DNA from 4 places in the Streptomyces sp. NBC_01257 genome. Region 1 is predicted to be linked to each of the others. Evidence: riboswitches for the same ligand, from Rfam matches in the RefSeq annotation. Region 1 holds a riboswitch; each other region holds the start of a gene.
What was found. A riboswitch is a leader RNA that binds a small molecule or an ion and turns the genes downstream of it on or off. The one in region 1 is predicted to bind S-adenosylmethionine.
Positions count from the first base shown of each region.

Region 2: another riboswitch for S-adenosylmethionine. It lies ahead of OG408_RS11105 (aminotransferase class V-fold PLP-dependent enzyme); the one in region 1 lies ahead of OG408_RS40245 (putative leader peptide).
Region 3: another riboswitch for S-adenosylmethionine. It lies ahead of OG408_RS37640 (putative leader peptide); the one in region 1 lies ahead of OG408_RS40245 (putative leader peptide).
Region 4: another riboswitch for S-adenosylmethionine. It lies ahead of thrC (threonine synthase); the one in region 1 lies ahead of OG408_RS40245 (putative leader peptide).

Region 1 is NZ_CP108472.1:8,792,408-8,800,065, reverse strand. It holds gene OG408_RS38260 (ABC transporter substrate-binding protein) at 1-166, opposite strand, end outside; gene OG408_RS38255 (amino acid ABC transporter ATP-binding protein) at 214-999, opposite strand; gene OG408_RS38250 (amino acid ABC transporter permease) at 996-2,021, opposite strand; SAM riboswitch class IV at 2,348-2,455, opposite strand; SAM riboswitch class IV at 2,580-2,724, shown strand; gene OG408_RS40245 (putative leader peptide) at 2,761-2,826, shown strand; gene OG408_RS38245 (hypothetical protein) at 2,988-3,776, shown strand; gene OG408_RS38240 (helix-turn-helix domain-containing protein) at 3,786-4,370, opposite strand; gene OG408_RS38235 (benzoate/H(+) symporter BenE family transporter) at 4,531-5,760, shown strand; gene OG408_RS38230 (ABC transporter ATP-binding protein) at 5,856-7,649, shown strand.
Region 2 is NZ_CP108472.1:2,632,659-2,640,316, forward strand. It holds gene OG408_RS11095 (rhomboid family intramembrane serine protease) at 1-624, shown strand, start outside; gene OG408_RS11100 (Lrp/AsnC family transcriptional regulator) at 797-1,078, shown strand; gene OG408_RS11105 (aminotransferase class V-fold PLP-dependent enzyme) at 1,140-2,516, opposite strand; SAM riboswitch class IV at 2,691-2,808, opposite strand; gene trpD (anthranilate phosphoribosyltransferase) at 2,892-3,956, opposite strand; gene qcrB (cytochrome bc1 complex cytochrome b subunit) at 4,081-5,706, opposite strand; gene qcrA (cytochrome bc1 complex Rieske iron-sulfur subunit) at 5,703-6,755, opposite strand; gene qcrC (cytochrome bc1 complex diheme cytochrome c subunit) at 6,752-7,561, opposite strand; gene ctaE (aa3-type cytochrome oxidase subunit III) at 7,620-7,658, opposite strand, start outside.
Region 3 is NZ_CP108472.1:8,641,061-8,648,718, forward strand. It holds gene OG408_RS37615 (four-carbon acid sugar kinase family protein) at 20-1,270, opposite strand; gene OG408_RS37620 (flavodoxin family protein) at 1,397-1,849, shown strand; gene OG408_RS37625 (sugar ABC transporter substrate-binding protein) at 2,012-3,100, shown strand; gene OG408_RS37630 (ATP-binding cassette domain-containing protein) at 3,236-4,015, shown strand; gene OG408_RS37635 (sugar ABC transporter permease) at 4,012-5,292, shown strand; SAM riboswitch class IV at 5,452-5,564, shown strand; gene OG408_RS37640 (putative leader peptide) at 5,604-5,720, shown strand; gene OG408_RS37645 (LLM class flavin-dependent oxidoreductase) at 5,794-7,023, shown strand; gene OG408_RS37650 (NtaA/DmoA family FMN-dependent monooxygenase) at 7,042-7,658, shown strand, end outside.
Region 4 is NZ_CP108472.1:5,029,863-5,037,520, reverse strand. It holds gene OG408_RS21785 (cold-shock protein) at 13-219, opposite strand; gene OG408_RS21780 (MoaD/ThiS family protein) at 637-915, opposite strand; gene thrC (threonine synthase) at 955-2,250, opposite strand; SAM riboswitch class I at 2,268-2,394, opposite strand; gene OG408_RS21770 (glucosyl-3-phosphoglycerate synthase) at 2,548-3,510, shown strand; gene OG408_RS21765 (alpha,alpha-trehalose-phosphate synthase (UDP-forming)) at 3,565-4,956, shown strand; gene OG408_RS21760 (DUF4913 domain-containing protein) at 4,972-5,454, opposite strand; gene OG408_RS21755 (trypsin-like peptidase domain-containing protein) at 5,525-7,658, opposite strand, start outside.

The sequences.
Region 1 (7,658 bases):
CGTTGGACAGCGCGCCCACGGTGACCGTCCCGGCCACCGCCGCGGTGTCCGCGGATGCGGCGTCGCTGTCGCCGCCGCACGCGGCGAGGGCTGCGGCGAGGGAGAGGGCGGCCGCGGTGGCGGCGGTGCCTCGGAGGAGTCTGCTGCGGAGACTGAGGGTGTGCATGGCTGTCCTTGTCCGGTGAGGGTGGGATGAGGGTGCGGGCGGGAGGGTCAGAGGACCTTGCTGAGGAAGTCCCTGGTCCGGTCGTGTTCCGGGTGGTCCAGCACCTGTGCGGGCGGGCCCTGTTCGACGATCCGTCCCTCGTCCATGAAGACCACCCGGTCGGCGACCTCACGGGCGAAGCCGATCTCGTGGGTGACGATGACGAGAGTGGTTCCGCTGCGCGCGAGGTCCTTGATGACCGCGAGCACCTCGCCGACCAGTTCGGGGTCGAGGGCGGACGTCGGTTCGTCGAAGAGGATGACCCCGGGCCGCAGGGCGAGGGCGCGGGCGATGGCCACCCGCTGCTGCTGGCCGCCGGACAGCTGTCGCGGGTAGGACCCGGCCCGGTCGGCGAGGCCCACCCGGGCGAGCAGTTCGCGGGCCTGCTCCTGCGCCGCGCGCTTGGCGAGCTTGCCGGTGGCCACCGGGGCGGCCGCCACGTTGTCCAGCACGGTCAGGTGCGGGAAGAGGTTGAAGTTCTGGAAGACGAAGCCGATCCGGCTGCGCTGGGCCAGGATGACCCGTTCGCTGAGCTCCTTGAGCCGCCCGCCCTGCCGGCGTACGCCGATCGGTTCGCCGTTCAGGCTGACATGGCCGATCTCGGGCTTCTCCAGGTGGTTGATCACCCGGAGGAGGGTGGACTTCCCCGAGCCGGAGGGGCCGAGGACGGCCGTGACCTCTCCGGGCCGCACGGTCAGCGCCACTCCGTCCAGGACGCGTTGGCTGCCGTACCACTTGTAGACGTCGTGCACCTCGACCGCGGCCGGGCTGATCTCCTGCGTGTCGGTGGTCATATCGCCGTCTCCCTCCGGGCCCGGGCCCGCAGACCGTCCAGACCGTTCCGTACCTTCTGCAACGGGGTCGGCGGCAGGGTGCGCAGGGCGCCCCGCGAGTAGTGCCGCTCGACGTAGAACTGGACGACGGACACGGCGCTGGTGAGGATCAGGTACCAGAAGGTGGCGACCAGCAGCAGCGGCACGATGTCGCCGGGGTAGGTGCTGCCCATGCTCTGCACCGAACCGAACAGGTCGAGCAGCGAGACGTAGAAGACCAGCGAGGTGCCCTTGATCAGGCCGATCAGCTGGTTGACGTAGTTCGGTGTGATGGAGCGCAGCGCCTGCGGGAAGACGATCCTGGCGAACTGGTACCGCTTCGGGAGGCCCAGCGCGGAGGCCGCCTCGTGCTGGCCCTGGTCGACGGAGAGGATGCCGCCGCGCACCACCTCGGAGGCGTAGGCCGCCTCGTTGAGGCTCAGGCCGACGACGGCGACGGCCATGTCGGTGGCGAGGCGCGACTCGTCGAAGGTGAAGAAGGCCGGACCGAACGGCACTCCGATGCTCAACGTCCGGTAGAGCGCGCTGAAGTTGTAGAGGAACAGCAGGACCACGATCAGCGGCACCGAGCGGAACAGCCAGGTGTAGAGCCAGCTCACGGTGCGCAGCACGGGGTTCGGGGAGAGCCGCGCCAGAGCCAGCAGCACGCCGCCGAGCAGCCCCAGCACCGCGCTGTACACGGCGACTTCGAGGGTGACGACCAGACCGTCGAGGATGGTGGGGCGCAGGAACCAGTACTGGAACCGGTCCCACTGGTAGAAGGGGTTGGTCACCAGGCCGTGGGTGATCTGGGCGACCAGCACGAGGACGACCGCCGTGATGATCCAGCGGAAGGGACGGCGGAGGGGGACGACCCGTTGCGCCGCCAGGGGTTTCGGCGGGGCCGGGCGGCTGTCCGTCCCGGCGGCCGGATCGGGGCGCGGCATCGTCCCGGTGGGCGGCGCTGATCCCTTGGGCACAGCGACGCCGGAGGATTCACTCATGGAGGGCTCCAGCGGATGCGGACACCCCGGACCGCGGCGGGCGGCACGCCGCCGTGTCCGTCGGAACGGATCGGCGGAACGCGGCACACAGCGCGGGAGGGGGCCGGGCGGGGAGAGGGCACACCGCGGCAGCGGTGGGTGTCAGGGAATCGGAGAGCCGTCAGCCCTGACAGAGAGGGCGGGAAGCGGCCGTACACAGCGCGCTGTTGACACGCAGGAGGTCGACGGTGCGGTCCGCACACAGCAGGACGCAGCCGCGGGGCCGTCGTGCGGCCGTCCCGTCAGCTGCGTACATCTCGCTCACCGTCACCATTCCGCCCCGCGGGGCCTCACGCTTACCGAACGTCATCCGGTCCGGTCCTCACCTGGGGCACCCCACCGCGTGCGAGGGTTGCCGGCCGGCGAGCCAGGGCTTTTCACCGGCACTCGTGACCGTGCTGCTCTGGGCCGGAGGTTAGGGCCGTTCCGAAATGGATGTCAACGCCGGTGACCACCAGGCGAGACGGCTCGGACCACCTCCTTGACGACGTCACCGGGCGCACCGAGACTGGCGGGGACGGTCACGATTGTCAGCGCCGCCCGGACGGGATCTCCCGCTCGTGCGGTCATCGGCCCCGGCCCGCTGACAGGCAACCCTTCCACCGCGATGGGGTGCCCCGGGTGACGACCGGGTCCCGTCGGTGCGACGGGGCAAGCGCGGTCTCGCGTCTCGCGAGCCCCGACGGCAGGACCGGTGGGAATGCCCAGGATCGGCTTGACAAGGCGCTTGCACATCGATCTGTTGCGCGTCTCCAGCGCTTACTAGGGTCCGTCGGCGGACGGACGCGTACCGGGCTGTCGAACCGGCCCCTTGCGCGTTCCTCCGGACGGACCGGTATGCAGGCTCAGTCGTTCCGCATCCGGCCGCCGGTGCCCACGAGGCAGCGGTGGCTTCGTCGTTCCCCCAGGGATCCCACAGGGAGAGTCATGCCCGAGACAGCATCGCGCGGTTGTGGCACAGGCAACGCGTGTACGTTCGGCCCCGCTTCATCCGCACCGGCGTCACGTCCGTCAGGTCTGCTCCTCGCGTCGGCCGTACGGTCCGCGCCCATCCACAGCCGGATCGGCGTCGGTCTGGCCGGCGGCTTCTATCCGGCACCGCACCGCTACGAGCTGTTCCTGTCGGTGAGTTGTCCCCGCTCGCTGCGCATCTCGATCACCCTCGGCCTGCTCGGGCTCAAGGACTCCGTCGCCACCACGCTCCTGACCCACCCGGCCGGCACACCCGAGGGCTTCGCGGCGCTGCGCGGTGCGTACGAGGCCACGGTGCACCACTACAACGGGCCGCTGACCGCTCCCGCGCTGTGCGACCGCTGGAGCGGACGCATCGTCAGCAACCACACGCCCGACATCCTGCGCGACCTCGCGGGGCTGCTGTCCGGCCACGACGAGGCCTGCCCCTCCCCGCTGCACCCGCCGGAGCTCGCCGCCGACATCGACGGCATCCGTGAGCTGCTGGAGCTCGGGGTCACGGATGCGGCGGAGCCCTCGGAGCGTTCGGCCGCGCTCGATGTGATGGAGCACCGTCTCTCCCTGCACCCCTACGTGTGCGGCCCTCAGCTGACGGCGGCCGATGTGGACCTGTGGGTGACGCTCGTGCAGCCCGGCACGGCCGGTTTCCTGTGCGGGTACCCCCGCCTCCAGGAATTCGTCGGACGGCTCGGCGACCGCCCGGCCTTCCCCTACGCGAACGGCGTGGTGGCCGAGGCGGCGTGAGGGCGGCGCTCAGCCGGTCTCGGCTCCTCCACCGGAGCCGGGGCCGGGCTCGCCCGCCGGGGGGTAGCGGACGAAGAGGACGCCCTGCACCTCGCCGTCGGGCGCGCCGTAGACGTGGGGCACATCGGCCCGCCACTCGGCACTGGCGCCGGGGCCGGCCGTGCGGGTGTCGTCGGGCGGGCCGACGACGGCAGTGCCGGACAGCACCATCAGGCTCTCCCGCGTGCCCGGGACGTGGCCCTGCGACTCCTGGACGGCGCCCGCCCGGATGCTGATCCGGAACACGTCGGTGACCGCGAACCCGGCCTCGTACCGTTCGAGCAGGACGGCGGTGACGGCGCTTCCCGAGACGCCGGGGAGCGCCGGGCCGGGGCCGCCGGCGGGCAGCGGGTCACTCAGCACGGCGCTCAGCGGCAGGCCGAGCGCGGTGGCGAGCGCGTACAGCGTCTCCAGGGTCGGATTGCGCGTCCCGCTCTCCAGCTCCGAGAGCGTGCCCTTGCCCACGCGGGAACGCCGGGACAGCTCGGAGAGTGACAGCTGCCGCTCGCGCCGCAGCGCGCGCAGCCTGCGCCCCACGTCCTCGTTCAGTCCCATCCGCGTGCACCCGCTCCGCTGTCCTGGTTGACGGGCATCGGCCCTTCTCTCTAGTGTTCCACAAACAGAACGTTCCGTATACGGAACGATGGCGCGTCCCGGGCCCGCTCCGGCCGTCGGCGCTGCCCCGAACCGCTCGGCACAGGGAAGTGGCTCACTCATGCTCGCGATCACCCGCATACGCGCGGCGGCACCGCCCTCGGCCGTGGCCGCCGGACTGATCGCCGTCATGGTCGGGGTGACGAGTTCCGCGGCCCTGGTCTTCACGGCGGCGAGGGCCGCCGGGGCGGACTCGCGCGAGATCTCCTCCTGGATGCTCGCGCTCGGTGTCGGCCTGGCCTGCACCTGTATCGGTCTGTCGCTGCGCTACCGGGCCCCCGTCGTGACCGCGTGGTCGACGCCCGGAGCGGCGCTGCTGACGACGGGTCTGAGCGGGGTGTCGATGGCGCAGGCGGTGGGCGCCTTCGTCTTCTCGGGTCTGCTCATCCTCGTCAGCGGGGTGACCGGGTGGTTCAGCCGGCTCATGGGCCGGATTCCGGTGCCGCTGGCGGCCGCCCTGCTCGCCGGAGTGCTGTTGCGTTTCGGCACGGGCCTGTTCAGCACCATGCACGACAGTTTCGCCGTGGCGTTCCCCATGTTCGTGCTCTACCTGCTGAGCCGGCGTCTGCTCCCCCGGTACGCGGTGCTGCTGGCGCTCGCCGTGGGCGTCGTCGCCACCGTGTTCACCGGCGGGTGGCAGCTGGGCAAGGTCCGGCTCGCCCTGGCCACCCCGGTGTTCACCGCCCCGGAGTTCGACTGGAAGGTCCTCGTCAGCGTCGGCGCGCCCCTGTTCGTCGTGACGATGGCCTCCCAGAACCTGCCGGGTGTCGCCGTGCTCCGCGGCGCCGGCTACGACGTACCGGTGTCGCCGCTGATGACGTGGACCGGGGCGGCCAACGCCCTGCTCGCCCCCTTCGGTGCCTTCGGTCTCAACCTCGCCGCGATCACCGCCGCCATCTGCACCGGCGAGGAGGCCCACCCCGAACGCGACCGGCGCTTCCTGGCCGCGGTGTGGGCGGGTGTCTTCTACCTCTGCGTCGGGCTGCTCGGCGCGACGGTCGCCTCCCTGCTCACCGCGATGCCGCAGGAACTCGTCCTGGCGATCGCCGGGATCGGGCTGCTCGCCACCATCGAGGCCTCGCTGACGGCGGCGCTGGCCGACAAGGCGTCACGGGAGGCGGCCGTGGTGACCTTCCTCGCCACCGCCTCCGGGGTGACCCTGCTGGGGATCGGTTCCGCGTTCTGGGGCCTGCTGGCCGGCCTGGTCACGGCGGTCATCGCCTCGGCGGGCCGCCCCCGCCCCGAGGTTCCGGCACCGGCGCCGCAGCCGGACGAACTCCGCGTCCACTGAGGCACTTCGGGCCCCGAAGTCTCGCCTCCCCCGCCCCCTGTCCCGTCCGTGGAACCGGCTTGCCCCGGACGGCGGGAGCGGGGTGGGATGGACTCATGCAGAAAGCGGTTGCCCAACCCTCCGCCGAATCCCTGGCGCCCTTCGACCACCTCGACCATCGCTACCGCGGCGAGAACCCGGTCCGCACCCTCGGCCACCTCTTCAGGCCCGACCGCGGACGGCTGGCCCTCGCGGTCGTCATCTTCGTCGTGAAGCACAGCCCGATCTGGCTGCTTCCCCTCATCACCGCCACGGTCCTGGACGTGGTCGTCCAGCACGGCCCGGAGTCCGGGCTGTGGAAGTCCACCGGCGTCCTGCTGTTCATCCTCGTGATCAACTACCCGCTCCACCAGTGGTACGTACGCTGCCTCGGCGGCAGCATCCGCCGCATGGGCACGACCCTGCGCTCGGCGCTCTGCCGCCGGATGCAGCAGTTGTCCATCGGCTATCACGCACGCGTCAGTTCGAGCGTCCTGCAGGCCAAGGTGGTCCGCGACGTGGAGTCGGTGGAGCAGATGATGCAGCAGAGCGCCGACATGGGGCTCGGCGCCGTCGTCACCCTGGTCGGCGGGCTCGTCGTCATCGGGGTGCGCGTGCCCGCGTTCCTGCCGGTCTTCCTGATCGTCGTGCCCGCCGCCGGATTCCTCGTGATGAAGCTGCGCGCCCGGCTGCGCAGCCACAACGAGTCCTTCCGCCGCGAGGTCGAGCAACTCTCCTCCCGCGTCGGCGAGATGACCACGCTCATCCCGATCACCCGCGCTCACGGGCTGGAGCGCACCGCCCTCGGCCGCGTCGACGGCTCGCTGCGCCAGGTCTTCGCGGCCGGCCTGCGCCTGGACGTGATCAACGGCCGCTTCGGATCGCTGGCCTGGGTCATCCTCAACACGCTCGGAGTGCTGTGCCTGACGGGGTCCGCGCTGGTCGCGTACCACGGCTGGATGCCCATCACGCCGGGCGACGTGGTGATGCTCAGCGCCTTCTTCACCGTCCTGACCGGGTCCGTGACCACGCTGCTGGGTCTGGCCCCGGTCCTCACCAAGGGGCTGGAGTCGGTGCGTTCGGCGGGCGAGGTGCTCCAGGCCCCCGACCTGGAGCGCAACGCGGGCAAGGCCCAGGTGGAGCGGGTCACCGGCCGCATCGACTTCGAGGACGTCGGCTTCGCCTACGACGACTCCGCTCCCGCCGTCGACGGATTCACCCTCTCCGCACGGCCGGGCGAGACCATCGCGCTGGTCGGTGCGTCGGGCGCCGGCAAGTCGACCGTCCTCAACCTCCTCATCGGCTTCATCCGTCCGACGTCGGGCCGCATCATGCTCGACGGCACGGACATGGCCGGGCTCGACCTGCGCAGCTACCGGCGGTTCCTGTCCGTGGTGCCGCAGGAGTCGATCCTGTTCGAGGGCAGCATCCGCGACAACGTGACGTACGGAATGGGGGACACCGACGACGCCACGCTGATGCGCGCCCTGACGGACGCCAACGCGCTGGAGTTCGTGCGCGGTCTGCCGCTCGGTCTGGACACGGTCGTCGGCGAACGCGGGGCCCGCCTCTCGGGCGGGCAGAAGCAGCGGCTCGCCATCGCCCGCGCGCTGATCCGAGACCCCAGGGTGCTGGTACTCGACGAGGCCACCTCCGCGCTGGACAACCGCTCCGAGGCCCTGGTCCAGGAGGCTCTCTCCCGGCTCGTGCACGGCCGGACGGTCTTCGTCGTCGCGCACCGCCTGTCCACGATCCAGGGGGCCGACCGCATCGTGGCGATGGAGGGCGGCCGGATAGCCGAGGTGGGGACGCACGAGGAACTGCTGGGCCGGGAAGGGGTGTACGCGGGCCTCCAGCCGGCCCACCCCTGACGGGGCCCG
Region 2 (7,658 bases), 6.2 Mb from region 1:
GTCTTCGTGATCAGCCCGCTGTCCGGGTTCAACCCGGTCTACGGCAGCGCGGACGCCCTGCTCGCCGCGCAGGCCGGGTACTTCGAACGCTGGGGCGTGATCCCGAGCGAGCTGTGGGACGGGTCGGGGCACGCCGTGCTCACCCCGCTCACCGCCCTGTTCGTGCACGGCAGCTGGCTGCATCTGCTCGGCAACATGCTGTTCCTGTACGTGTTCGGGGCGATGGCCGAGGAACGGATGGGCCACACCGAGTTCGCCTTCTTCTACCTCGGCTGCGGCTATCTCGCCCTGCTCGCCTACGCGGCCGCGCACGCCACGTCCGACCAGACCCTCGTCGGCGCGTCGGGGGCGATCTCGGCGGTGCTGGGCGCCTTCCTCTACCTCTTCCCCCGGGCCCGGGTCACCAGCCTGTTCCCGTTCCTGCTGTTCCTGCCGCTGCGCTTCCCCGCCTGGATCGTGCTGGTCTTCTGGTTCGTCCTGCAGTGGCTGGCGGCCGAGGGCGCGGGCAGCGGGCCGGGCGTGGCCTACCTCGCCCACGTGGTCGGCTTCGCCACCGGGTTTCTCTATGCGTGGGGGCGCTACAGGCGTGAGGCCGGAGCCTTGCGCCGGGAGCAGGCCGGATAAGGGAGCGGGGTCCGGTGCGTGCAGCTGCAAGGCGCAGGAGGCACTGCGGAGCAGTGGCGACTGACGACAACGCCGCAGATGCGCGTGCCGGACCCCGCGAGCCCGGCACGCTCCCGGCGCAAGGCTCTAGAGTGAAGTCCCCAGCCACGGCCACCGAGGGAGAAAGCCAGCCGTGATCACCGCGATCGTGCTCATCAAAACCAGCGTGGACCGGATTCCCGAGATCGCCGAGGCCATCGCCGCGCTGGACAGCGTCAGCGAGGTCTTCTCGGTCACCGGTACCTACGACCTGATCGCCATGGTCCGGGTCTCCAAGCACGACGATCTCGCCGACGTCATCCCCGGCCGGATCAGCAAGATCCCCGGTGTCGAGGGGACCGACACACACGTCGCGTTCCGTACGTACTCCCAGCACGACCTGGAAGCCGCGTTCGCCATCGGCCTGGACGGCTAGCAGGGCAGCACTTCGGCCGGGCACGGACAGCTGTCCGTGCCCGGCCGAAGTGCTGTCCGCCTCAGACCTGCGCGGTGCCGCGGTCCGGGACGCAACGGCCGTCCTCGGTGCGGTACTTCCACTGGGCGCCCTCGCTGACCAGCTCGCGGACGGCGCGCAGGAAGCGCTCGATGTGCTCCTCCGGGGTACCGGCGCCGAAGCTGACGCGGATCGCGTTGAGGGACCGCTCGCCCGGCTCCGCCTCCGGCGCGCCGCACTCGCCGACGTCCTGCGGGTCGCTGCCGAGCAGGGTGCGCACCAGCGGGTGGGCGCAGAAGAGTCCGTCGCGCACCCCGATGCCGTACTCGGCGGAGAGCGCCGCGGCGAAGTGCGAGCTGTTCCAGCCCTCCACCACGAAGGAGATGACGCCGACCCGCGGGGCGTCGTCGCCGAACAGTGAGAGCACCTTGACCTCGGGGACCTCGGCGAGTCCGGCGCGGACCGTGCTGACGAGGTGCTGCTCGCGGGCGACCAGGCTGTCGAATCCGGCCTCGGTGAGCGCCTTGCAGGCGGAGGCGATGGAGTAGACGCCGATGACGTTGGGCGAGCCGGCCTCGTGGCGGGCGGCGGTGGTGTGCCACTCGACGTCCACCCCGCCGTCGGTGCGCCGGGCTACCTTGCGGGAGGCGCCGCCGCCGGCCAGGTAGGGCTCGGCGGTGCGCAGCCAGTCGGAGCGGCCGGCGAGGACGCCGGAGCCGAACGGCGCGTACAGCTTGTGGCCGGAGAAGGCGACCCAGTCGACGTCCAGCTCGGCGATGTCGACGGGGTGGTGCGGGGCGAGCTGGGCGGCGTCGAGCACGATCCGCGCGCCGTGGGCGTGCGCGGCGGCGGCGAGCTCCTTGACCGGCCACAGCTCACCGGTGACGTTGGAGGCGCCGGTGACGCACACCAGCGCGGGGCCGTACGGGTCACGGTCGGCGAGCGCCCGCTCCAGCGTGGCGACGGCCTGGGCCGGGGTGCGCGGGGCGTTCAGGTAGGTCACCCGGGCGTCGCGCCAGGGCAGCAGCGAGGCGTGGTGCTCGGTCTCGTACACGAAGACCTGGCAGTCGGCCGGCACGGCCGCGGCCAGCAGGTTGAGCGAGTCTGTGGTCGACCGGGTGAAGATCACCTGGTCGTCGGGGCGGCAGCCGAGGAACTCGGCGACGGTGACGCGGCTGGACTCGAAGAGGTCCGTGGAGAGCTGCGAGAGGTAGCCGGCGCCGCGGTGGACGCTGCCGTAGTACGGGGCGTAGGCGGCGACGTCGTCCCACACCCGCTGCAGGGCCGGGGCGCTGGCGGCGTAGTCGAGTGCGGCGTAGGTGACCTCACCGCCGGTGACCAGCGGGACCGTCACATCCTTGCCCAGAACGGGCAGCGGGGAACAAATGGACTGGTCGGCGGCAGCGGTGAAGACAGACATGACGAACTCCCGTAACAGGCAGGCGAAATCCGCGTGCCTGCGACGACGCGGCAGCACGGAGGGAAGAAAGAAGGGTGTGCGGAGGAGGGCCGAAAAGCCCTATCGCATTCGCTTGCTCACAAGAGGCTCCCTGAGGACCAGGACCCCACGGGTGGACATCTCACGATGTCGAGGGGTCCGCGCTTGCCGCAGACCTCGCTGCCTACGGCCTGGTCTTCACCCGGGGCACCCCGCCACGGACGGAGGGTTGCCGGACAGCGGGCCGGGGCCGTAGTCGCTGTCACTCATGACCTGCGCAGCATCTTGCCATACGTACGCAAACGCGCAAGGCGCAGTCCATGATCTGGACTGCGCCCTGCCTCACACTCCGTGCCCTCAGACGTTGCTGGCCACGACCCAGCGCTCCAGCACCCGGCCCGCCGCGCCCGAGTCGATGGACTCGGCGGCCTTCACGATCCCGCCGGCGATCTGCTCGGCCAGCGTGCCCTCCCCCGGATCCAGGGCGACCAGGGCCGCCGCCGAGTTGAGCAGGACGGCGTCCCGTACGGGCCCCGTCTCACCGGCGAGCAGCCGGCGGGCCACATCGGCGTTGTACGAGGCGTCGGCGCCGCGCAGCGCGTCCACCGGCACCAGCTCGAGACCGACGTCGCGCGGGTCGAACGCCTCCTCGCGCACCACGCCGTCCCGGGCGATCCAGACCCGGGAGGTCGCGGTGGTGGTCAGCTCGTCCAGGCCGTCGTCGCCGCGGAAGACCAGGGCGGAGTTGCCGCGCTCGGCGAGGACGCCCGCGACGATGGGCGCCATCCGCAGGTCGGCGACGCCGATCGCCTGCGACCGCACCTTGGCCGGGTTGGTGAGCGGGCCGAGGATGTTGAACGTGGTCGGCGCGCCGAGCTCCGCCCGGGCCTTCGCCGCGTACCGCAGTGCGGGGTGGAACTTGACCGCGAAGCAGAAGGTGATGCCCGCTTCCTCGGCCACCTCCACGACCCGCTGCGGGGGCAGTTCCAGGTTGACGCCGAGCTTGCCCAGGACGTCGGAGGAGCCGCTGGCCGACGACGAGGCGCGGTTGCCGTGCTTGACGACCTTGGCCCCGGTGCCCGCCACGACGATCGCCGACATGGTGGAGATGTTGACCGTCTTGGCCATGTCGCCGCCGGTGCCCACGATGTCGACGGTACGGCCGGGCACATGGATGGTGGTGGCGTGCTCGTACATCGCGCGGACCAGGCCGGCGACCTCCGTGACGGTCTCGCCCTTGGCCCGCAGCGCCACCGCGAATCCGGCGATCTGCACGTCGGTGGCCTCGCCGCTCATGATGCGGTCCATGGCCCAGGCGGTGTCGTCCTCGGTCAGGTCCTCGCCACGCAGCAGGGGGGTCAGCACGCCGGGCCAGGAACGAGCCGCCACGCTGTCGCCGCCGACCGGGGTCACAACGTTCATGGTCCGCTCCTGGGGGGTCCACAGCCGATTAGGGGATGGGACCACCCTATCGAGCCCCAGGGGCAGCAAAGAGCCCCGTCCATCGAATGGACGGGGCTCCCGCTGTGGCGATCAGTTCAGGTGATCAGTGGTGGCCGTGGCCGCTGGTGATCTCCTTGTACTCCTCGGCGGTGGGCTTGGCGATCTGGTTGTTCTCGCCGTAGTAGCCCTTGCTGAGCTTGGCCCGCACCCTGGCGACCGGGGACACCTTGCGCTCGACACCGTTCTCGTCGACCGTCGGGCCGATCTCGACCGGCTTGTACTGCTCGTGCGCGGTGAGCGTGTGCAGCTGCGCGGGCGAGAGCGGCTCGTGGACCTCGACGAACTCACCGTGCGGCAGGCGCTTGATGAGGCCGGACTCGCGTCCGTGCAGCACCTTCTCCTTGTCGCGGCGCTGAAGGCCGAGGCAGATCCGCTTCGTCACGATGAACGCGAGGACCGGGCCCACGAAGAAGAAGATCCGGACGAACCAGGAGATCGAGTTCAGCGACAGGTGGAAGTGCGTCGCCCAGAGGTCGTTACCACCGCCGACGAGGCCGACGAAGTAGACCGTGATCCAGGCGACACCGAAGGCCGTCCGGGTCGGGGCGTTGCGCGGGCGGTCCAGGATGTGGTGCTCGCGCTTGTCGCCGGTGACCCAGGACTCGATGAACGGGTACATCGCGATCGCACCCAGAATCACACCGAAGAGGACCAGCGGGATGAACACGCCCAGGACGAGCGTGTGACCCCAGAGGTTGATCTCCCAGCCGGGCATCACTCGGATCAGACCCTCGGCGAAGCCCATGTACCAGTCGGGCTGGGCGCCGGTGGACACCTGGTCCGGGCGGTACGGGCCGATGGCCCAGATCGGGTTGATCGAGGCGATGCCCGCGATGACGGCGATGACACCGAAGACCAGGAAGAAGAAGCCTCCGGCCTTCGCCATGTACACCGGCAGCAGCGGCATGCCCACGACGTTCTTGTTGGTCCGGCCGGGACCCGCGAACTGCGTGTGCTTGTGGTAGAAGACCAGGATCAGGTGGCCCACCAGCAGCCCGAGCATGATGCCCGGCAGCAGCAGGATGTGGATCGAGTAGAACCGGGCGACGAAGTCGCCGCCGGGGAACTCTCCGCCGAACAGGAACATCGAGATGTACGTGCCGACGATCGGCGTGGCCAGGATCGCGCCCTGGGTGAACCGGACACCCGTGCCCGAGAGCAGGTCGTCCGGGAGCGAGTAGCCGGTGAAGCCGGTGAACATCCCGAGGACGAACAGCAGGAAGCCGAACATCCAGTTGATCTCGCGCGGCTTGCGGAACGCGCCCGTGAAGAAGACACGCATCATGTGCACGAACATGCCGGCCAGGAAGATCAGCGCGGCCCAGTGGTGGATCTGCCGGACGAGCAGACCACCGCGGACGTCGAAACTGATGTTCAGGGTCGAGGCGTAGGCCTCGGACATCCGGATGCCCTGCATGGGCTCGTACGGGCCGTGGTACACGACCTCGTTCATGCTCGGGTGGAAGAACAGCGTCAGATACACACCCGTGAGGATGATGATGATGAAGCTGTAGAGGCAGATCTCACCGAGCATGAAGGACCAGTGGTCCGGGAAGATCTTGCGCATGTTGGCCTTGGCCAGGGAGTAGATCCCGAGCCGGCCGTCCGCCCAGTCGGCAACCTTCTCACCGGCGGGCGCCTTGCGCTTCGTATCGGTCGCAGTACTCATCCGCGCTCCCAGAATGCAGGACCGACGGGCTCTTCGAAGTCACCGAGCGCCTCGAGGTTGCCCTCGCTGTTCACGCCGATCCGCAGCTGCGGGAGAGCGTGACCGGCCGGACCGAAGATGACGCGGGCGCCGTCGGAGAGGTCGAAGGTGGACTGGTGGCACGGGCAGAGCACGTGGTGCGTCTGCTGCTCGTACAGGCTGATCGGGCAGCCGACGTGGGTGCAGATCTTGGAGAAGGCCACGATTCCCTCGTGGGCCCACTCGCGCTCGCGCTTGTCCTTGATGTTGTCCGGCTCGATGCGGATGATCATCAGCGCGGCCTTGGCGATCTGCGTCTGGAAGTCGTGCGCGTCCTCCTCCAGGCCCTCCGGCATGGCGAAGGTCAGCGAACCGACGACGACGTCCTCGGGGCGCAGCGGCTCATTGGTGTTCATGTTGATGAGCTGCTTGCCCTTGGCCCACAGGGTCGAGCGGAGCTTCTTCTCCGGCAGCGGACCGAGGTCGCGCAGCAGCACCACACCGGCGAGCGGCACCAGGGCCAGCGCGCCGAACATGGTGTTGCGGATCAGCTTGCGCCGGCCGAACGCGGACTCCTCGGCGCCTGCCGCGAAGTCGGCGAGAACCTTCGCCTTGACCTCGGGCTCGGCCGAGATCGCGTGCCGCTCGTCGGCGACCTCCACGTCCGACATCAGGGTGCGCGCCCAGTGGACGGCGCCCGCGCCGATCGCGAAGAGCGCCACGCCCAGGGTCAGCCCCAGGGAGAAGTTGAGCGCGCTCACATGACCGAACGGGAAGATGTAGACGATCTTGTCGACCGGGAAGATGACGTAGGAGGCGATGAAGCCGACCGTCGCCAGCATGGACAGCGTGAACATGAACGCGACCGCGCGCTCGGACCGGTTGGCGGCCCGTTCGTCGATGTCCTGGATGCGCGGCTTGTGGGCCGGCAGCCCCGGGTCGGCGAACGGGTTGTCCGTACCCTCTACCGCGCCGTGCGCGGAATCCTGCTCTGCGGGCAGGTTCTCTTCTGGAATCTCTTGGCTACTCATGACTTCTTGGCCTTAGCGGTGTGGGCCGCGACCCAGATGGCAACTGCGATCAGTGCGCCGAGCCCGAAGATCCAGCCGAAGAGACCCTCGCTGACCGGACCGAGGCCGCCGAGCGAGAGCCCGCCGGGGCTCTCCGACTCGGAGCCGTTCACGGTCTGGATGTACGCGATGATGTCCTTCTTCTGCTGATTGGGCATCGTCGAGTCGGGGAAGGACGGCATGCTCTGCGGGCCGGTCTGCATGGCCTCGTAGATGTGCTTCGGGTCCACGCCTTCGAGGCTGGGGGCGTACTTGCCCTTCGTCAGGGCACCGCCCTCGCCGGTGAAGTTGTGGCACTGGGCGCAGTTGGTGCGGAACAGGTCGCCACCCTTGGCGATGTCCGCACCGTCAGGGCTGACCTGACTCTTGGTGGGGACGATCGGGCCGGCGCCGAGCGACGCGACGTACGCCGCGAGCTGGTCGATCTCGGCCTGGGTGTAGATGACCTTCTTCTTCGGTACCTGGGCGCCCGGCTGCTGTGCCGGCATACGGCCCGTACCGACCTGGAAGTCCACGGCGGCGGAGCCCACGCCGACAAGCTGGGGCCCGTCGGTGGTGCCCTGACCGCCGGTTCCGTGGCAGCTGGCGCAACCGACGGAGTACAGCTTCTTGCCCTCGTCGATGGCGAGGGACTGGGCGGTTTCGTCGGCCTGCGCCTTACTCGCGGGCGCAAACGCGGCGTACAGCCCCCCAGTAGCCGCAAGCGCGAGGAGTAGTACGACGACCGCCGCCAACGGATGGCGTCGTCGTGCGGAGAGCTTTTTCACGGATTACCCCGGTGTCAGGATCTTCTGCGTCGATGATGTGGTTCGGGCTCTGGCCCGGTTACTTGATCATGTAGATCGTGGCGAACAGGCCGATCCA
Region 3 (7,658 bases), 150 kb from region 1:
CCGTGCTCCGTCGTTCCCTCTACCCGGCCGCTCCGACTCCCGGCCTTTCCGACTCCCGGACGAGGTGCGTCAGACGCAGGAGCAGCCCGTCGTCACCGAAGCCGCCCGCCTTGATCAGCACCGGAAGCGAGGGCTGCCCGAGCGGCGTGCCACGGGCGACGCCGGGCTCGGGTTCGTCGAGCAGGTCGATGCCGTGGATTCCCAGGGCCTCGAACACGGTCGCGGCCGTCTCCCCGCCCGTGACGACGAGCGCGTCGGCCAGACGTTCTTCGGCCGCGGTCCGCACGACTGCGGCCAGGGAACGGGCGAGCACGTGTGCGGCCTCCGGCGCCCGGCGTTCATCGGGCGTCTGCAGGGCGAGGACGGGCGCGGTCAGGCCGCGCAGTGCGGCCACCGCCGCGGCGGGGTCGTCACCGACGGTGACCCCCTGCACGTCGGGCCGGGCGCGGAGCGCGGCGAGCTGTCGCCGGGTCGCCGGGTTGGCGCTGCCGACGACGACCAGCGGGCGGCGGGCCGGTGCGGGGGCGGGAGCGGCCTGACCGGCGGCGGGTGCGCAGCGCCGGGCCAGGGCGGCCGCCAGCCCTGGGGAGCCGACCCACAGCACGTCGTCGAGGTGCGGGGCCGCGGCGACGAGACGGTCGAGATCGCCGTCCGTCGCCGCGGAGCAGACGATCAGGCCGCCCCCGCCGGTCAGCCCGGGCAGTTCGGCCGCCCGCTCCGGACCGAGCACCACGGCCTCGGGGAACACCGTCGCCAGGTCCGAGCACCGCACGGGGTGGACCGGATCACGGGCGAACTCGCTCTCGTGGACCGGGACGCCCCGCACGTACTGCACCGATCCGACCGTCACCCGGCCCTCCGCGGGAAACGCGGGAGCCATGACGACGGCGGTGCGTCCCGATCCGGCCCACGCGGCCCGGACCTCCGCCGCGACATGGCCGCGCAGGGTCGAGTCCACCGTCTTGAGCAGGAGCGCCGAGCCGGCGAAGCGCCGGGCGGCCTGTCCGGTACGTGTGGCGGCCGGGGTCTCGTCCAGCAGCCGGGTTCCCAGGTCGACCGCGGTCACGCCGGGGCCACGCGTCGTGGCCGCGCCAGGGTCCTGCGGGGGCACCGTCCCCGTAGCCGAGAGGATGATGCGCGCCCCGTGGCCGGTCCGGCGAAAGGGTGCGGCGCCGTCGCCCGCGCTGGTGAGGTCGTCCGCGAGGATGCCGATGCCCCGCCGGTCGTCCGTGCCGGATGTCATGCCCACCTCGTCATCTCTCGACGTCATCGCCCCACATCATCCCTTCACGGCCGAGTCGCCCGAATCCCCGAGTCGCTTCATCGACCGGCACGGGAGCGCGGGACGGCGGACCTCGCTTGCGGCCACGCCACCGGCACGGCAGGGTTCCGGGGTGTGGCCACTCTGCTGATCGTGCATCACACACCCTCGCCGAACTGCCAGGCGCTGTTCGAAGCCGTCGTCTCCGGTGCGACGACGGACGGGATCGAGGGCGTCCGGGTCGAGCGCCGCGCCGCGCTCGCCGCGACCGTGTCCGACGTGCTGGCCGCCGACGGCATCCTGCTCGGGACCCCGGCCAACCTGGGCTATGTCTCCGGTGCGCTCAAGCACTTCTTCGACCAGGTCTACTACCCCTGCCTGGACGCGACGCGCGGCCGTCCCTTCGGGTACTACGTGCACGGCGGCAACGACGTCACCGGGGCCGTGCGGGCCATCGAGTCGATCACCACGGGCCTGGGGTGGCGCCGCGCCGCCGACGCCGTGACGGTCACGGGAGAGCCCGCCAAGGCCGACATCGAGGCGTGCTGGGAGCTGGGTGCCACCCTCGCCGCCGGTCTCACGGACTGACCCGCGGATTCCGGGCCCCGCGCCCGCAGGGCCTCCGCGGCGCGATGTCACCCGCTTGCCGGTCCCGGGGTTGCCGCTAATGTCGATATGTAGGCCATTTGTGGATTTTCGTTTCCGCGCTCTCCCGGTGGAGGGACGGCGCCGTACGAGAAGGAGCCTCCCATGACCCGTACATTGCGGAGCGCGATCGCCCTGGCCGGAGCGGCGGCCCTGTCGCTGGGCGCCGTGGCGACCAGCGGCGCGGCGCAGCCGGGGACGGGCCGCCAGGCCGACCAGGTGAAGATCGGCCTGCTGCTGCCCGAGAGCAAGACCACGCGGTACGAGAAGTTCGACCGGCCGTACATCGAGGACAAGATCAAGGAGCTGGCGCCGGGCGCCCAGATCGACTACTACAACGCCGCCGAGAGCGCGACCACCCAGCAGCAGCAGGTGAACACCGCCCTCGCCAAGGGCGACCAGGTGCTCATCCTGGACGCCGTGGACGCCAAGTCGATCCAGTCCTCCGTGCAGAAGGCCCGGGACGCGGGCGTGAAGGTCGTGGCGTACGACCGGCTCGCGCAGGGCCCCGTCGACGCCTACGTCTCGTACGACAACCACAAGGTGGGAGAGCTGCAGGGCAAGGCGCTCCTCGCCGCGCTGGGCAGCAAGGCCAAGAGCGGCGAGATCGTCATGCAGAACGGCTCGCCGACCGACCCGAACGCCGCCGAGTTCAAGGCCGGCGCCCACTCCGTCCTCGACGGCAAGGTGAAGATCGGCAAGGAGTACGACACCCCGAACTGGGACCCGAACAACGCCAACCAGCAGATGGCGGGTGCCATCAGCGCACTCGGCAAGGACAAGATCGTCGGTGTGTACTCGGCCAACGACGGCCTGGCCGCCGGCATCGCCACCGCCCTGAAGGCGGCAGGCATCAGCGTGCCGCTGACCGGCCAGGACGCCCAGCTCGACGCCATCCAGCGGATCCTGGCCGGCACCCAGACCATCACCATCGAGAAGCCGTACAAGCCGGAGGCGGACACGGCGGCTGCGATGGCGGTCGACCTCGCCCAGGGCAAGGACATTCCGAAGTCCCTGACGCCGACCACCGTCAAGAGCGGCAGCGGTGAGAAGGTCCCGGCCAAGCTGCTGACACCGGTCGTGGTCAACAAGGACAACATCAAGGACACCGTCGTCAAGGACGGTCTGTACACGGTCAAGGAGATCTGTACTCCGGCCTACGCCGATGCCTGCAAGAAGGCCGGCCTCCAGTAGCTCCCGCGCCCGGCCCACGGCCCTCATGACCGTGCACGGCCGCGCACGAACCCGGACGAGCCGCGACACGCGGCTCGTCCGGCGGGGGCCGAGACTGTCCGCCCGTGTGTACGGGCAACCCAGGAGGCGGTTCCTTTGCCGCAAGCACCTGTGCTCACTCTGCGGGGGATCTCCAAACGCTTCGGCGCCGTCCAGGCACTGTCGGGCTTCGACCTGGAAGTCAGTCCCGGCGAGGTCGTCGCACTCGTCGGCGACAACGGGGCCGGGAAATCGACAGCGGTCAAGGCGATCGCGGGCGTCAATCCGCCCGACGAGGGCGTCATCGAATGGCAGGGCCGCCGAGTGGCGATCGGCCGCCCGCACGACGCCCAGAACCTCGGCATCGCGACCGTCTACCAGGACCTGGCCCTGTGCGACAACCTCGATGTCGTCGGCAACCTCTTCCTCGGCCGCGAACTGCGCCGCTTCGGCGTGCTCGACGAGGTCCGCATGGACCAGCGCTCGCGCGAACTGCTCGACACGCTGTCCATCCGCATCCCCAGCGTCCGCATCCCCGTCGCCTCCCTCTCCGGCGGACAGCGCCAGACGGTGGCGATCGCCCGTTCGCTGATCGGCGACCCGAAGGTCGTCATCCTGGACGAACCGACCGCGGCCCTCGGCGTCGAGCAGACGGCCGAGGTCCTCGACCTGGTCGAACGGCTCCGCGACCGCGGCCTCGGGACCATCCTCGTCAGCCACAACATGGTGGACGTCATGGCGGTCGCGGACCGGATCGCGGTGATGCGCCTGGGCCGGAACAACGGCTTCTTCGACCGGCGCTCCACCACCACCGAGGAGATCATCTCCGCCATCACGGGTGCCTCGGACAGCGCGGTCACCCGCCGCCAGGCCCGTAAGCGGGAGGAGGAGCGATGACCCGGGATCCGTCACGCGACGCCGACGACGCCGGCCAGCAGCCGGCCCGCGATGCCATGCCCGCCGTCGACTCCCGGCTGCTCGTCCGTGAGGAGGGCATCCGGGGGTACGCCAACGAGTTCTGGCGCAAGATGCGCAGCGGGGAACTCGGCTCGCTGCCCGTCGTCATCGCGGTGATCATCATCTGGACGGTGTTCGGCAGCCTCAACAGCACGTTCCTCTCGGCGCAGAACCTCTCCGACCTCAGCCAGCAGATCGTCGGCACCGGCATGATCGCCGTCGGGATCGTCTTCGTGCTGCTCCTCGGTGAGATCGACCTCTCCGTCGGCTCCGTCAGCGGCCTGTGCGCCGCGATCTTCGCCGTGCTGAACGTCCTCAACGGAATGAACGAGTGGCTGGCGCTGCTCATCGCCGTGCTGGGCGGCGCCGCCGTCGGGCTCATCCAGGGCTTCTTCTTCGCCAAGGTCGGGGTCCCCGCCTTCGTCGTCACCCTGGCGGGCAACCTCGCCTGGAACGGGCTGATGCTCCAGGTGCTCGGCGCCAGCGGCACGGTCAACATTCCCGGTGACAGCGTCGTCGCCGAGATCTACTCGACCATCTACCACAGCCCGGCCGCCGCCTACGTGGCCGCGGCCGTCGGGGTCGGGCTCTTCCTGCTGGCGTCCCTCCTGGACGCGGCGCGGCGCAGAGCGGCCGGAGTGCCGTCCCGGCCGGTCGCGGAGATCGTGCTGCGCACGGTCGTCATCGCCGCGATCGCGTTCGTCACCGCGTACATCCTCAACCAGTACCAGGGACTCCCGCTGGCTCTGCTGATCTTCCTGATCGTGCTGGTGCTGCTGGACTTCGTGCTGCGCCGCACCACCTACGGGCGGAAGGTCTTCGCGGTCGGCGGCAACTCCGAGGGTGCGCGGCGGGCCGGTATCAGCGTCCCGTTCGTCCGGATGTCCGTCTTCTCGATCGCGGGAACCATGGCCGGGGTGGGGGGCCTCTTCCTCGCCGGGCAGATCCAGTCGGCGAGCCAGACTTCGGGCGGCGGCAACCTGCTGATGAACGTCATCGCCGCGGCCGTCATCGGCGGTACGAGTCTGTTCGGCGGGCGCGGTTCCGTCTGGTCGGCGCTGCTCGGTGCCCTGGTGATCGGTTCCATCCAGTCCGGGATGAACATCATGGGCGTGAGCAACGCCGTGCAGTTCATGATCACCGGATCGGTCCTGCTGGCGGCCGTGGTCGTCGACTCCCTGTCCCGCAGGAGCCAGAAGGCGGCCGGACGCGCCTGATCCCCGCCGGCCGGCGGGCTGGGGCAGGCAGGCGGAAAACAGTCGTCCGACGGCGGAACAGACGGCGGGGCCCCGTTGTTGAGGCTCACGGCAGTGTGAACACGACCATGATCTGCCGGGCATTGCGCGGCGCCGCCGTCGCGCGTAGCGTTCCCGGCAGGTCATGAGTGTCAGCGCACAGCCCCGGCTCGCTGACCGGCAACCCTCCTGCGCGGCGGGGTGCTCCGGGTGACGACCGGGCGGGGCCCGACCGGGTTCCGCAAGCGCGAGGCCCCCGGGCCCGCCGAGCGGGAAGAGCGGAGGCGACGGTCATGCCACCGGTGACGCGTCCGCTCGTCAAGGTCCTCGCCCCCCGGCGCCGTGTCCACCTGTACTCCCGGCAGCACATAGACCTCCAGCGCGTGGCCGGCGCGCTCTGTTGTTCCTGACCCGTTCCCGCGACGCCGAACCTCCCGACGAGGCCCGGCGATCACCCACGGTCGATCAGGAAGGCACCCTTTCGTGTCCGCATCGTCATCGCCGCACCCTCCCCTGTCCGCATCCCCCCTGCACCTCGCCGTCGCCCTGAACGGTGCCGGCTGGCACCCGGCCGCCTGGCGCGAGCCCGGGGCCCGGCCCGGGGAACTGCTCACCGCCGCGTACTGGACCGACACCGTCAAGGAGGCCGAAAGCGGCCTGCTCGACTTCGTGACCATCGAGGACGCCCTCGGGCTCCAGTCCTCGCGGTACACCGAGCCGGACGGCCGCACCGACCAGGAGCGCGGCCGGCTCGACGCGGTGCTCATCGCCGCCCGGGTGGCCCCGCTGACCCGCCACATCGGGCTCGTCCCCACCGTCGTCGCCACGCACACCGAGCCGTTCCACATCTCCAAGGCGATCGCCACCCTCGACTACGTGAGCGGCGGCCGGGCCGGTCTGCGCGTCCAGGTGACGCCCCGGCAGCACGAGGCGGCCCACTTCGGACGCCGTACGTTCCCGCGCTTCCGCATCGAGGACCGGGACACCCCTGCCGTACGGGACCTGACCGCCGAACTCTTCGAGGAGGCCGGCGACTACGTCGAGGTGGTACGCCGGCTCTGGGACAGCTGGGAGGACGACGCGGAGATCCGGGACGTCGCCACTGGACGGTTCATCGACCGCGACAAGCTGCACTACATCGACTTCGAGGGCCGCCACTTCAGCGTCAAGGGCCCCTCGATCACCCCCCGGCCGCCGCAGGGCCAGCCGGTCGTCAGCGCCCTGGCCCACCAGAGCGTGCCCTTCCAACTGGTGGCGCGCTCGACGGACATCGGATACATCACCCCGCACGACACCGGTCAGGCCCGCACCGTCATCGACGAGATCCGCGCCGGACAGACGGCGGCGGGGCGGGCCGCGGAACCCCTGCACATCTTCGGTGACCTCGTCGTCTTCCTCGACGACGATCCCGCGGCCGCGGCGGCCCGCCGGGAGCGTCTCGACGAACTCGACGGCGCGCCGTACACCAGCGACGCGAAGGTGTTCACCGGCACCCCCGCACAACTGGCGGACCTCCTCCTGGAATGGCAGCAGGCCGGACTCTCCGGCTTCCGGCTGCGCCCCGCCGGGACCGGCCACGACCTCCGGGCCATCACCCGGGGACTGGTGCCCGAACTGCAGCGCCGCGGAGCCTTCCGGAGCGCCTACGAGGCCGACACCCTGCGCGGGCTCCTCGGCCTCGCCCGCCCCGCCAACCGCTACGCCACCGTCTGAGCCGGAGGGACCACCGACATGAGCACCAGCAACGGCGCCGGCACCAGCACCGGCAAGCCGCTCAAGCAGATCCACCTCGCCGCCCACTTCCCGGGCGTCAACAACACCACCGTGTGGAGCGACCCCGCGGCCGGCAGCCACGTCGAGTTCAGCTCGTTCGCGCATCTCGCACGGACCGCCGAACGCGCCAAGTTCGACTTCCTGTTCCTCGCGGAGGGGCTCCGACTGCGCGAACAGGGCGGAAAGATATACGACTTGGACGTGGTCGGGCGCCCCGACACGTTCACCGTGCTGTCCGCCCTGGCCGCCGTGACCGATCGCCTCGGCCTCACCGGCACCATCAACTCCACGTTCAACGAGCCCTACGAGGTGGCCAGACAGTTCGCCAGCCTCGACCACCTCTCGGGCGGGCGCGCGGCGTGGAACGTCGTCACCTCCTGGGACGCGTTCACCGGCGAGAACTTCCGGCGCGGCGGATTCCTCCCGCAGGAGGAGCGGTACTCCCGGGCCAGGGAGTTCCTGGCCACGGCCAACGAGCTGTTCGACTCCTGGCGCGGCGACGAGATCGCCGCCGACCCGGGGACCGGCACGTTCCTGCGGGACGCGCGGGCCGGGTCGTTCGCGCACAAGGGACA
Region 4 (7,658 bases), 3.8 Mb from region 1:
CCGGCGCCGGGCTCAGCCGACGGCGAGCTTGACCATGTCCGCCTGCGGCCCCTTCTGGCCCTGCGAGATCTCGAATTCAACTCGCTGACCCTCTTCGAGGGTGCGGTATCCGTCCATCTGGATCGCGCTGTAGTGGACGAAAACATCCGCACCACCGTCGACCGCGATGAAGCCGTACCCCTTCTCCGCGTTGAACCACTTGACGGTGCCCTGAGCCATGCCTAACTCCCCTATTACTGGCCCTTGCACAGGACCGCACTTCGCGGGCCCGGGTCAGAACTCACCCTCCGACAGGAGAGGGTGCGTGCGCCGGAACGCGTCGACCGCGGCCGAATGTATCTGCCCAACTGCCCTCTGCAACAGGTCAATCGGACGAGAATTCTGGGCAGCATCGATCGCCCGAATATGAGGATCTCATGAGATTCCAGGGCAAGTCGGGCCAGGCAAAGGCGACTTATGGCACAAGGAGTTCAGGCACTTTGGCTGCTTCTTGTCGTGGCCAGGCGCATTCTCATATGCGGGCGGCACGGGCAGCGGAGGGGACTTCCCACACTGTACCGCGCTCAACCATGCAGAATTGCCCCCTCCGCTTCTGTCGCAGAGGGGGCAATTCCGGTGACGGGGTGGAGCGGTGGCTCAGCAGCCGCCGGCGACGGCCGGGATGATCGAGATGCCGGCGCCGTCCGGGGTGACCGCGTCCAGGCCGCCCTCGAAGCGCACGTCGTCGTCGTTGACGTACACGTTCACGAAGCGGCGCAGCTTGCCCTGGTCGTCCAGGACGCGGGCGGCGATGCCCGGGTGGTCCTTCTCCAGGGACTCGATGACCTGGGAGAGGGTCGCGCCCTCGGCCGGGACCTCGGCCTGGCCGCCGGTGTAGGTGCGGAGGATGGTGGGGATACGGACCTTGACGCTCATGGTGTGCCCTTCCTGAAGTCTCGGGTGGTCAGAAGCTTCTCAGCTGGTGGCGGCGAGGCCCGCGTCGCGGAAGGCGTCCAGGCTCGGGCGGATCGTGGCGCTCACCTGTGAGGTGGCGGCCACCGCGTCCAGCGTCTTCAGGCCGTCGCCGGTGTTCAGGACGACGGTGGTGAGCGTCGGGTCCAGCAGACCGGCCTCGATGAGCTTCTTCGTCACGCCGACCGTCACGCCGCCCGCCGTCTCGGCGAAGATGCCCTCGGTGCGGGCCAGCAGCTTGATCGCGTCGACGACCTGCTCGTCGTTGACGTCCTCGACGGCACCGCCGGTGCGGCGGGCGATGTCCAGGACGTACGGGCCGTCGGCCGGGTTGCCGATGGCGAGGGACTTGGCGATCGTGTTCGGCTTCTGCGGCCGCACGACGTCGTGACCGGCCTTGAAGGCGGCGGAGACCGGGGAGCAGCCCTCGGCCTGGGCGCCGAAGATCTTGTACGGCTTGTCCTCGACGAGGCCGAGCTTGATCAGCTCCTGAAGGCCCTTGTCGATCTTCGTGAGCTGCGAGCCGGACGCGATCGGGATGACGATCTGGTCGGGCAGCCGCCAGCCGAGCTGCTCGCAGATCTCGTACGCCAGGGTCTTGGAACCCTCGCCGTAGTACGGGCGCAGGTTGACGTTGACGAAGCCCCAGCCCTCGCCGAGCGGGTCGCCGATGAGCTCGGAGCAGAAGCGGTTGACGTCGTCGTAGTTGCCCTCGATGCCGACCAGCTCACCGCCGTACACCGCGGCCATGACGACCTTGCCCTGCTCCAGGTCGTGCGGGATGAACACGCAGGACCGCAGGCCGGCGCGGGCGGCGGCGGCGCCCACGGCGCCGGCCAGGTTGCCGGTGGAGGAGCAGGAGAGGGTGGTGAATCCGAAGGCGCGGGCGGCCTCGACGGCGATCGCGACGACACGGTCCTTGAAGGAGTGCGTCGGGTTGCCGGAGTCGTCCTTGACGTACAGGCCGCCGGTGACGCCCAGCTCACGGGCGAGGTTGTCGGCCTTGACCAGCTTGGTGAAGCCGGGGTTGATGTTGGGCTTGTCCGCGACATCGGCGGGGACCGGCAGCAGCGGCGCGTAGCGCCAGATGTTGTTGGGTCCGGCCTCGATGCGCTTCTTCAGCTCGTCCGGGGAGCCGCTCGGCAGGTCGTACGCCACTTCGAGCGGCCCGAAACAGGACGCGCAGGCGAAAAGGGGGCCGAGGGGGAATCGCTCTCCGCATTCGCGGCAGGAAAGCGCCGCGGCGGGACCGAGGTCCACGGAAGATTCGGTGTGTGCTGCAACAGTCTCAACAGCCATGATGGCGAGGCCCTTTCTCCTCATCTTCCTCGTGACGCATTTCGCCACGAGACGGAATTGGCACCTTCCCTACCGAACCTCGCGGTCGGCAGGAGGGTTGCCGGGACTTCAACGGGCCGTTCCCTCAGTCCCTCTGGATGAGCGCTGTGGCACTGGACCATGGATCCAGGCGTTTATCGGCGGACGGACCCCGGCATGCGACGGCCATCTGCGTTGTTCAAGACTGTAACCGAAGCACCGGACTGTTGAGATAGTCGTCCGTACCGCGAGATGGATCACATACAGGGAGTATCGACCGTGCTGGAAGAGGTCGAACGCTGGCTGACCAGGCGTTCCTGGTCGGCCGCCGACCGTCCGCTGGACCGTCTTCTGGCCGCCAGGGACAGCCTCCGGAACGCCGGGTCGCGCGCCGGGAGCGTCAGCGTCGTGCTGCCCGCGCTGAACGAGGCGGAGACGGTCGGCGACATCGTCGCGACCATCCGGCGCGAGCTCATGGAGAAGACCCGGCTGGTCGACGAGCTGGTGGTGATCGACTCCGGCTCGACGGACGCGACCGCCGAGGTCGCCCGCCGGGCGGGGGCCCGGGTCATCCACCGGGACGCGATCCTGCCGCGGATGCCCGCCGTCCCCGGCAAGGGCGAGGTGCTGTGGCGGTCACTCCTGGTGACCGGTGGCGACATCGTGTGCTTCATCGACGCGGACCTGAAGGACTTCTCGGCGGACTTCGTGTCCGGCATCGTCGGCCCGCTGCTGACCGACCCGTCGGTGCAGTTCGTCAAGGCGATGTACGACCGTCCCTTCGGCGACACCACGGGGCAGGGCGGCCGGGTCACCGAGATGGTGGCGCGCCCGCTGCTCAATCTGCACTGGCCGCAGCTGGCCGGCTTCGTCCAGCCGCTGGGCGGGGAGTACGCGGTGCGCAGGTCCCTGCTGGAGCGGCTGCCGTTCCCGGTCGGTTACGGGGTGGAGCTGGGGCTGCTCGTCGACTCCCTGCACACCGTGGGCCTGGACGCGCTCGCCCAGGTCGACGTCGGTGTCCGCAGGCACCGCCACCAGGACGGCCAGGCGCTCGGCCGGATGGCGGCCGCCATCTACCGCACCGCCCAGCTGCGCCTCTCCCGGGGCCACCTGGTGCGCCCGGCGCTGACCCAGTTCGAGCGCGGCGAGCACGGCTTCGTCCCGCACACGTATCCCGTGGACACCGAGGAGCGGCCGCCGATGCGGGAGATCGAGGAGTACGTTTCGCGCCGCGCGGCATGACGTGGCCGGACTTCGCACGTTTGGGCGGTTGGTGATCGGGCTAGATTCCGCAACATGGTCTCCGAGCACGTCCCTCAGCCCGCTGCCCAGGTCCTCGTCGCGTCCAACCGCGGCCCGGTCTCGTACACCCTGCGCGAGGACGGCTCGCTCGACGCCAAACGGGGCGGTGGCGGGCTCGTCTCCGGCCTGAGCGCCGTGGACGACAAGACGTGGGTGTGCGCGGCCCTCGGGGACGGTGACCGGGAGGCGGTGCGGCGCGGTGTCGCCGAGCCGGGCGTCCGGATGCTCGACATCGACGCGGACGTGCACGCCGACGCGTACAACGGCATCGCCAACTCGGTGCTCTGGTTCGTCCACCACCTGCTCTACCAGACCCCCGTCGAGCCCGTCTTCGACGCGGAGTTCCGCCGCCAGTGGGCGTCCTTCGAGACGTACAACCGGGCCTTCGCCGAGGCGCTCGCCGAGGAGGCGGGCGAGGGTGCGGCGGTCCTGGTGCAGGACTACCACCTGGCGCTGGTGCCCGGCATGCTCCGCGAGCTCCGCCCCGACCTGCGCATCGGCCACTTCTCGCACACCCCGTGGGCGCCCGTCGACTACTTCCGGATGCTGCCCGACGACATCGCCGCCCAGCTGCTGCACGGCATCCTCGGCGCGGACCGGGCCGCGTTCCTCACCCGGCGCTGGGCGGACGCCTTCATCGGCTGCTGCACGGAGATCCTCGGCGGCACCGGCCACACCCGGATCGGGGTGCACGGGCTCGGCGCCGACGCGGACTTCCTGCGCCGCCGCGCCCACGAGGCGGACGTCGACGAGCGGATGGCGGCGCTGCGGGAGCAGGTGGGCCCGGACCGGAAGACGATCGTGCGGGTGGACCGCACGGAACTGTCGAAGAACATCGTCCGCGGTCTGCACGCCTACCGCGCCCTGCTGGACGGGCGGCCCGAATGGCGCGGGCGCGTCGTCCACATCGCGTTCGCCTACCCCTCGCGGCAGGACCTGGCGGTCTACCGGGAGTACACCGCCGAGGTGCAGCGCGTCGCCGACACCATCAACGAGGCCTACGGGACGGCGGACTGGACGCCGGTCGTCCTGCACGTCAAGGACGACTTCGCCCGCTCGCTGGCCGCGTACCGGCTGGCGGACGTCGCGCTCGTCAACCCGATCCGGGACGGGATGAACCTGGTCGCCAAGGAGGTCCCGGTCGTCTCCGACCACGGCTGCGCGCTGGTGCTGTCGCGGGAGGCGGGGGCGTACGAGGAGCTGGGGACCGACGCGATCACGGTGAACCCGTACGACGTGTCCGCCACCGCCGACGCGCTGCACGAGGCGCTGACGATGGCGGACGACGAGCGGGCGGCCCGCACCAAGCGGCTGGCCGCGGCGGGCACGGCGCTGCCGCCGCAGCAGTGGTTCCTGGACCAGCTAGAGGCGCTGCGGGGGGAGTAGGCCGGGGTGGTCAGTTCAGGACGACGGATTCCGCGCCTCGTCCGCGTCGAGCGAGAAGGCCGGGTGGTCCCACATCTCGGGCGGTGACGGGTCTCCCGGCAGCGGGCCGATGTCCGCGCTGTGCCCGCCCGGCCCCGCGCAGAGGACGAACGGCCCGGTGCGCGGATCCATCAGCACGGCCAGATGCGGATCGGCGTGGTGCAGCCACCAGTGGGACATACCGAGCGACGCGTCATGGCGCAGATACTCGAAGGCCCGCCACATGGCGGCGATCCGGGCGATCGCCTCGGGGTGCGTCCACCACTGCGCGCACCAGGCAAGGTGGACGCCGTCGACGCGCCGCCGCACGACCTCGGCGAGGTACTCCTCGTAGAACCGGTCCACCGACCGGAAGAGCATGTCTTCGGCGCTGTCGTCGCCCACTGGCGGCGGCGCCCCCTCCTCCGGGCCGGGGCTCCCCCCGTCGGCGGTGACCTGGTCGTCCTGCGGTCCTGACATCAGGCTCTCCTTCGGCATCCACAGCTCACACGGATCACTTCTGTCACACCCGTCATGGGGGCCGGGTCGGTCACGCCATCGGCAGCCCGTGGCGCAGCCGCACGTCACGCGCCTCGGAGGCGCGTCCGCAGGCCTCCAGCAGCTGGGCCCATCGCGTCGCGGACCGGACAAGTCCGGAAGTCTCCGACGGCCGGGCGTGGTAGCCGGTGGCTTCCCCGGCCGGCGCCAGCGCCTTCAGGAGGGCACGCATTCCGCCGGGTGCGGACAGGTGATCGGCCAGCTCCCACAGGGCCTCGGCGAGGTGTACCCGGTCGGCTTCGCTGCGCCCGGCCCACGGACGCAGCACGGCGACGGCGCGCTCCTTGAGGGGGACGGGATCGCCGCCGAGGCCGTGGGTCACCCGCAGCCAGGCCACGAGCGCGAGACCGGCCGCGTAGCAGGACGCCTCGGATCCGGGTGCCTCGCGCCAGCGCCGCTCGTACTCCGCCAGCGCCTCGTCCCCGGCCGCCAGCGCCTCCTCGGGCCTGTCCCGCTCCGACAGGGAAAGCGCCAGGTCGTGGAGCGACTCGGCGAGGCTGTGCCCGTCGGGTGCGGGGGTCAGGCGGCCGAGTCCGCGCCGGACCTCGACCTCCTCCGACACGGCGGCGAGCGCCTCCTCCGGATATCCGGCGGCCTTGCGGAACCTGGCGGCCTTGGACAGGTCGTTGGCCAGATCCCTGCTCTGGACCACCGGATGGTCCCGGTACAGCAGGCGCGAGTGGTGGAGGGCCTCGTCGATCACCGCCACGGCCTCGTCCACGCGGCCCAGTTCGTTCAGTACCCACGCCCGGTTGCTGAGCAGCAGACGCAGTTGCTTGGCCCGCATCAGCACAGTGGTCTCCGTCAGCAGGTCGTACAGGTCCTGCGCCTCGGCCATGGTCTCCAGGGACTGTTCGAGGGGCTGCTCGGCGGACAGGTTGACCAGGCAGAGCGCCAGACCGGCGTTGTACGTGTCCGGGTTGTCCGCGGCCAGCCGCCGCCGCAGGTCGACCGCCTCCTGCGACAGGGGGCGGATACGCCCCGAGTCGGCCCCCTCGCGCCAGTAGTGCCAGGACAGCGCGTTCAGGGTGCGGGCCAGGGTGCCGGCATGGGCGTCCGGGTTCTCCGTGGCCAGCCGGCGCTCGATGGCCAGCGCCCGCTCCACGGTGATCCGGCCCTCCTCGACGAGCCCGGAGCCGGTCAGGCAGGAGGCAAGGGTGCGCAGCGACGCGGCGTGGGCGGCCGCCTTGGACGGGTCGCGCTCGGCGAACTCCTGCCGAATGGCCACCGACTCCTCGGCCGCCGCCAGCCCCTCCGCCCAGCGTGCGGCACTCTCGTAGCTCGACGCCAGGCAGTTCAGCGCCTTGGCCAGGAGCTCCGGGTCGGCGTCGCAGGCATTCCGGTTCAGCCCGCGGCACAGCTCCACGGCTTCCTCGGCGAGCGTGAGCGAGGTCTGCCGGGCGCCCGCGTATCCCTGGTCGTCGGACTGCCCGATCAGCGCGTCGGCGAGCATCCGCACCTGGGCGGCGGTCCCGTGAACAGCCCGCTCCCGCTGCACGTCCACCGAGTCCTGCCCCGCGGCCACGGCGGTGCGCCAGTCGCCCGTGCGTGCCTTGCGGCGGGCCCACTCCCCCAGCGCCCAGGCGAGCCCGTCCAGGTCCTCCTCCCCCTGCGTCGTGGACTCCCGGTACCGCTCCACGAGCCGCCCCGTGAGCCGCACGGCGAACCTGGTGAGCGCGTCGGAGACCTCCGGCAGTGCGGCTGCCGCCGCCCGCAGTACCTCCGCCGACAGGTCCTGCTGCTCCAGCAGGGCATACAGCCGCTCCAGGACCAGGTCGCGCTCCCGGGTCCGGCCCGCGTTGGCGTGGGCCACCACGGACCGGCTGAGTACGGTCAGCGCCTGCACCTGCTGGGCGGGCGTCGCGCCCGCCATCGTCATCGCCAGCAGCCCCGGTACCTCCGCCACCACGAGCGAGGCCTGGAACTCCGCGACCCGGTCGGGCTGCAACATCCCCCAATAGGTGTCCCCGGTGCCGGGGTACAGGCGGCGGATCACCGCGGCCAGCTCCCACTCCCGGCCCCGGCCGAGGGCGGGGACCCGGCCGACGACCTCCATCGCCTCGTCCTCGTCGGCGGCGCCGCACAGCGTCGCCGCTGCGACCACCCGGCGCATCAGGGGCATCGGC